3 regions of the Phytopseudomonas flavescens genome follow, and region 3 is predicted to be linked to each of the others. Evidence: predicted binding sites of a transcription regulator. Region 3 holds the regulator's gene; each other region holds the start of a gene.

Region 1 (2,202 bases), 1.7 Mb from region 3:
TGGCATTGGCTTCGTCGATGTAGCGGTAGCTCTTAGCCCCCGGCGTGGCGGCGTGAGCATCGCCGATGGAGCCGACGTCGACGCCAAGCAGCTTGAGCTTGGTCGACATGTCGGCGCCGGTGAATAGTTCGTGGGGCGCGCCAGCCAGCTGTGCGGCGACATTGCGGGCCATCGAATAGCCCGGCGCGACCAGGCCGAAGACCAGGCCATTCCAGGACGCGCATTCGCCGATGGCAAAGATCGCCGGGTCGCTGGTGCGACAGTCGTTGTCGACCACCACGCCCCCGCGGGTCGCGATGTCGAGCCCGGCGGCACGGCCCAGGGCGTCCTGCGGACGAATACCGGCGGAAAACACGATCAGGTCGGTCTCAAGGAATTCGCCATCATTGAACTTCATGCGGTAGGCGTATTCCTCACCGATGACGATCTCCTGGGTGGCGCGCGATAGATGCACACCCACACCCAGGGCCTCGATGCGCGCCCGCAATGCGTCGCCACCGTCGTTATCCAGCTGCACCGGCATCAGGCGTGGCGCGAACTCCACCACATGAGCTTCCAGGCCAAGGGACTTGAGGGCATTGGCCGCCTCGAGACCGAGCAGACCGCCGCCCACCACCACGCCACGGCGGGCGCTGGCCGCGGCAGCGCGGATGCCGTCGAGGTCGTCCAGGGTGCGGTAGACCAGGCGCGAATTGCCCTCGGCGCCCGGAATCGGCGGCACGAACGGATAGGAACCGGTGGCCAGCACCAGCCGGTCGTAGCCGCGACGGCCGTTGGTGGTGACGACTTCGCGGTTCTCGCGGTCGATCTCCAGCACCTGCTCGCCGAGGTGCAGATGCACGCCGTTGCGGGCGTACAGATCAGGCTCGCCCAGGGCCAGGGCTTCGGCATCCTTGCCGGAGAAATACTCGGACAGGTGCACACGGTCGTAGGCGCGCTGGCGCTCTTCGCCATACACGTGCACCTGATAGCGATGCAGGGCGCCGCTGGCGATCAGCTGCTCCACGCAGTGGTGGCCGACCATGCCGTTGCCGATGACGATCAGGTTCTCGCGCTTGATCGATGTGACGATGGAATTCATAGCCTGCCCTCTGTCTGCTGCGGTATCACGGTTTTCTGCAACGCAAAAAAAAGACGCCTGGAGCTGTTGTCAGCTTCAGGCGTCTTTGCCTTGGATTCAGTTATGTGGGGTGAGTATCAGGTCATGGCCTGTTCACCGGCCCCATCGATGATGGGTGCACAGGTTTGATAGCAGGTTGCATGCCAAGGCCTTGAAAAAGCCGGGAAGGCCCATGGCAAAGGGCTTGGCAGGCTCCTGCAGATCGGCGCGACTGGCGCAGGATACGAACCAAGATGAAGCAGGCGATCCTGAAACTCACCATTTCGGGGCAGCCCAAGCGGATTCGTGGGCGCAGGTCGGGTAAGCGCTACCTGCCGGCGCAGTGCCTGTAGGAACGCGCCATGCGCGCGAAATCGCGGGCATGGCCCGCTCCCACAGTTGATCGCGGAACCGCCGTTCTCTGCGATTCGTCAGATCGGTCAGCGGGCGCAGGGTCGATGTTCACTCATCCCGCGAGCTGCCCTTCAGCGCAGTACCTGTGGGAGCGCGCCATGCGCGCGAAATCGCGGGCACGGCCCGCTCCCACAGTGGATCGCAGAACCGCCGTTCCCTGCGGTTCTCCAGACAGGTCAGCGGGCGCAGGGTCGATGTTCATCCATCAGGCGGATCGCCCTTCAGCGCACCAACTTGTGGGAGCGCGCCATGCGCGCGAAATCGCGGGCGCGGCCCGCTACCACAGTGGATCGCGGAACCGCCGTTCCCTGCGATTCTTCAGGCAGGTTCGCGGGCGCAGGATGGATGTTCACCCATCCTGCGAGCTGCCCTTCAGCGCAGTACCTGTGGGAGCGCGCCATGCGCGCGAAATCGCGGGCACGGCCCGCTCCCACAGTGGATCGCGGAACCGCCGTTCCCTGCGATTCTTCAGCCAGATTCGCGGACGCATGATGGATGTTCACTCATCCTGCGAGCCACCCTTCGGCGCAGTACCTGTGGGAGCGCGCCATGCGCGCGAAATCGCGGGCATGGCCCGCTCCCACAGTTGATCGCGGAACCGCCGTTCCCTGCGATTCTTCAGGCAGGTTCGCGGGCGCAGGATGGATGTTCACCCATCCTGCGAGCTGCCCTTCGGCGCAGTACCTGTG
Region 2 (2,202 bases), 3.0 Mb from region 3:
CTGGCCTTGAAGCTTTCACTGGTATCGACCACCGCCTTGTCCACCGGCACGATCACCTTGCGACCGACCAGCGAAGAAGCCTGCAGGGCCTGGGAAGACTGGTAGCCGGAGAGAATGGTTTCCATGCTCGAGTTGAGCTTCTCGACGCCCTCAACGGTACTGAACTGCGCCAGCTGGGCGATGAACTCGCCATTGCCCTGAGGCTCAAGCGGGTTCTGGTTGTTCAGCTGCGCCACCAGCAGGTTGAGGAACTGGTCCTTGCCCAGCTCCTTGTTCTGCGTGGTGGAATCCTGCTTGACCTGATACTTGTCCAGTACCGAACTGGAGCTGACGCCATCAACAGTGCTCATCTCTCACTCCCGGCTCACTGACCCAAGGTCAGAACGCGCTGCATCATCTGCTTCGCGGTATTCATCATTTCCACGTTGGTCTGGAAGGCACGACTGGCAGAAATCATGTCCGCCATCTCCTCGACCACGTTGACGTTGGGGTAGTACACGTAGCCCGCTTCGTCGGCGGCCGGGTGGTTAGGCTCGTAACGTGGCATCAGGCTGCTCTGATCCTCGACGATACCCAGTACCTGAACACCCGCGCCTGACTGATCCTGATCGGCGAACAGCGAACCGTTCTCGCCACCCTGGGCCTGCTGAAACACGGTGGCGAATACCGGATGACGAGCCCGGTAGGTCTGATCGATGCTGGAAGACACCGTTTCGGCGTTGGCGATGTTGCTGGAAATGGTATTCAGGCGAGTGCTCTGGGCACTCATGCCGGTTCCGGCGATGTTGAAAACGCTGGTAAGTGACATATCGGGCTCCTTTATTCACCACGCAGGGCGCTGACGAGCCCTTTGAATTTGCTGTTGAGCAGCGTGAAGCTGGTCTGGAAAGCCACCGAGTTCTCGGCATAGTTGGCCTGCTCGACCTGAGCGTCCACGGTGTTCTGATCGATCGATGGCGCAGTCGGCGTTCGATAAGCCAACGCCGCATCGCCCATTGGCACGCCTTCTGCTGCGATATGCCGGCTGTTGGTGGTTTTCAGACCGGAGTTGCCGCTGCCGCTGCTCTTGGCAGCCTGCTGGGCCAGCACGGAGGCGAAATCCAGATCTCGCGCCTTGTAGTTGGGGGTATCGGCATTCGCCATGTTATTGGCCAACACCTCGGCACGCTGAGCGCGGAAGCCCAGTGCCTTCTCGTGAATGCCAAGCGCGTTATCAAAGCTGATGCTCATCTCAGGAACCTTTGCCGTATCGGCCAGCCGGTTTTCGTGCAAAGTTCTCAGCAAAGCACGTGCCAATTTATTTTTTATCTTATAAATCAGCTGGATAAGCTAAAACAAAGGGAAGCGGCAGGCGCGGGCGGCAAAGCTTTTCCGCCGATTGGCAAGCTGAGAGCGGCAATTGAACCAGGGCTTGCCGCTTTTCTGACGCGAGGGTGACGGAACACCGTCAGGCGAGGAGAACGAACCGAATGAAAAAAGGAGGCCGGTGGGGCCTCCTTTTCGCTATCGCTGAATCACTTGGCTTTGTAAATGATCCCTGGGCTGCACTGCACCATCTGGTACTTCTCCGGCAAACCATTGAGGGCTTCGGAAGCGCCAAGGAACAGATAACCGCCTGGCTTGAGCATCGCATGGATGCGCGTAAGGATGTCCTTCTTCACATCGGCGGAGAAGTAGATCAGCACGTTGCGGCAAAACACGATGTCGAACTTGCCGAGGCTGGCGTAACTGTCCAGCAGGTTCAGCGGGCGAAACTCGACGCGGCTCTTGATCGCCGGCTTGACCACCCAGCGCCCCGGCCCCTTGGGGTCGAAGTAACGCTGCAGCCGCTCCTGGGCAAGACCGCGGCCCATCGCCAAGCTGTCGTACTCACCGGATTTGCAGTTGTTGAGCATGGTCGGCGAAAGATCAGTGGCCACGATCTGCACACCGGTCTTGAGCTGGCCGATGTTGCTGCGCTCGAACTCATCGATGCTCATCGACAGCGAATAGGGCTCTTGCCCCGACGAACAGGCCGCCGACCAAATTCGCAGGCGCTGCCCAGGGTAGGCCTTGATCAGCTCGGGCAACACTCGATTCTTGAGCACTTCGAACGGATAGGCATCTCGAAACCACAGGGTTTCGTTGGTGGTCATGGCATCGACCACCTGCTCGCGCAGACCACTGCGCGGCTGGGTCTGCATGCGCTGCACCAGTTCGCCC
Region 3 (2,202 bases):
CGCGCGCGATCACGGCAGCTATCTGTTCGAGTACACGCTTTTTACTGCCGCCCGGCACGTTCACGAGGGAACGGCCGGGGGTCAGGATATTTTCAAGTCGGATCATAGGAGAAGGACGAGGTCAGCGGGCCATTGCGCCCTGCTGGCGGTCGAGCTGTTTTTCCTTGTGCTTGATGAGTTGGCGGTCAAGTTTGTCGGTCAGTAGATCGATGGCGGCGTACATGTCTTCATGCTCGGCATTGGCCACCACTTCGCCTCCGGCGATGTGCAAGGTGGCTTCGACTTTCTGCTTGAGCTTCTCGACCTCCAGGATGACCTGCACATTGGTGATCTTGTCGAAGTGCCGCTCGAGACGTCCGAGCTTTTCCTCGATGTAGCTGCGTAGTGCGTCTGTCACATCCAGCTGGTGCCCACTGATGTTGACTTGCATACCGCTTCTCCTTGTTGCCGTGTGTGAGTGGCAGGCTATACACCTGCCGCAGGAACACTGGGGCTCTACTACAAGGCCGCTCACATCAGTCGTTTGCGTTCGCTCGAAGGCGCTATACCGAGCGATTCACGGTACTTGGCGACTGTGCGGCGCGCCACTTGAATGCCCTGTGCTTCCAGTAAACCAGCGATCTTGCTATCGCTCAATGGCTTTTTCGCATTTTCCGCGGCGACCAGTTTCTTGATGATCGCGCGGATCGCGGTGGACGAACATTCGCCGCCTTCGGAGGTGCTGACGTGGCTGGAGAAGAAGTATTTCAGCTCGTAAATGCCACGCGGTGTATGCATGTACTTCTGGGTGGTGACGCGTGAGATGGTCGATTCGTGCATGCCCACCGCTTCGGCGATGTCGTGCAGTACCAACGGCTTCATGGCTTCGTCGCCGTAGTCGAGGAAGCCGCGCTGGTGTTCGACGATCTGCGTCGCGACCTTCATCAGGGTTTCGTTGCGGCTCTGCAGGCTCTTGATGAACCAGCGTGCTTCCTGCAACTGATTGCGCATGAAGGTGTTGTCGGCGCTGGAGTCGGCGCGCTTCACGAAGCCTGCGTACTGCGCGTTGACGCGCAGGCGAGGCATGGCCTCCTGGTTGAGTTCCACCAGCCAGCGATCGTTGTGCTTGCGCACGATCACGTCAGGCACCACGTACTCGGGCTCGCTCGATTCGATCTGCGAACCGGGGCGCGGGTTGAGGCTCTGAATCAGCTCGATGACCGGGCGCAGCTCGTCTTCCTTGAGCTTCATGCGGCGCATCAGCTGGCTGTAGTCGCGGCTGCCGAGCAGGTCGAGGTAGTCACTGGTGAGGCGCTGGGCCTCGCTCAGCCAGGGGGTATTGGCCGGCAGTTGGCGCAGTTGCAGAAGCAGGCACTCGCGCAGGTCGCGGGCGGCGATGCCGGAAGGCTCGAACTGCTGGATGCGGTGCAGCACGGCTTCGACTTCATCGAGCTCGACATCGAGTTCGGGGTCGAAGGCGTCGGTGATTTCTTCGAGGGTTTCCTCGAGGTAGCCCTGACCATTGATGCAGTCGATCAGCGTCACTGCGATGAGGCGGTCCTTGTCGGACATAGGTGCCAGGTTGAGTTGCCAGAGCATGTGACTCTGCAGGCTCTCGCCGGCAGAGGTGCGAGTGGTGAAGTCCCACTCGTCGTCATCATTGCTTGGCAGGCTGCTGGCGCTGGTCTGATAGACGTCTTCCCAGGCCGTGTCGACCGGCAGTTCGCTGGGGATTCGCTCGCCCCATTCGCCTTCTTCCAGATTGTCGACGGTCTGGGTGTTTTCCTGGAAAGTTGGTTCCTGAAATTTCTCTTCCTGAGCGGCCGCCGTGGGTGCGCTTTCCGCGCCGTCGGCCATGGGGTCCGAATTGTCGAAGTCGTCGCCTTCTTCCTGACGCTCGAGCATCGGGTTCGACTCCAGTGCCTCCTGGATCTCCTGTTGCAGATCCAGCGTGGACAGTTGGAGCAGGCGAATGGCTTGTTGCAGCTGCGGTGTCATCGTCAGCTGCTGGCCCATTTTCAGGACTAGCGATGGTTTCATTGCAGACCTTATCTGGCGTCTGTGCGCGATCCACGACAGGGCGCCAAAGCGCCACTAGGAAGCAAATTATATGCCTGAATCCGAGTGCTTTGCCTAGAGCCCGTTACCATTTCATTACGACCCTGTCGTGGGTAGCGGGCGCTGGGCGTTCATCGGCGGGAAATTCGTTACAGGCGGAATTCG

The links. Region 3 encodes sigma-54, which starts transcription at its own class of promoters, with help from an activator protein. Its sites were predicted from a motif close to ANTGGCATNNANNTTGCTNT; they were not measured.
Region 1: the regulator sigma-54 is predicted to act here: its motif matches at 1,249-1,268, upstream of nirB (nitrite reductase large subunit NirB).
Region 2: the regulator sigma-54 is predicted to act here: its motif matches at 1,278-1,297, upstream of flgB (flagellar basal body rod protein FlgB).

The regions. Positions count from the first base shown of each region.
Region 1 is NZ_JACBYV010000001.1:4,052,334-4,054,535, forward strand. Features, by position in the region: gene nirB (nitrite reductase large subunit NirB) at 1-1,081, opposite strand, end outside.
Region 2 is NZ_JACBYV010000001.1:2,738,429-2,740,630, forward strand. Features, by position in the region: gene flgD (flagellar hook assembly protein FlgD) at 1-350, opposite strand, end outside; gene flgC (flagellar basal body rod protein FlgC) at 365-808, opposite strand; gene flgB (flagellar basal body rod protein FlgB) at 820-1,230, opposite strand; gene cheR (protein-glutamate O-methyltransferase CheR) at 1,515-2,202, opposite strand, start outside.
Region 3 is NZ_JACBYV010000001.1:5,753,872-5,756,073, forward strand. Features, by position in the region: gene ptsN (PTS IIA-like nitrogen regulatory protein PtsN) at 1-106, opposite strand, end outside; gene hpf (ribosome hibernation-promoting factor, HPF/YfiA family) at 122-430, opposite strand; gene FHR27_RS25645 (RNA polymerase factor sigma-54) at 511-2,019, opposite strand; gene lptB (LPS export ABC transporter ATP-binding protein) at 2,187-2,202, opposite strand, start outside.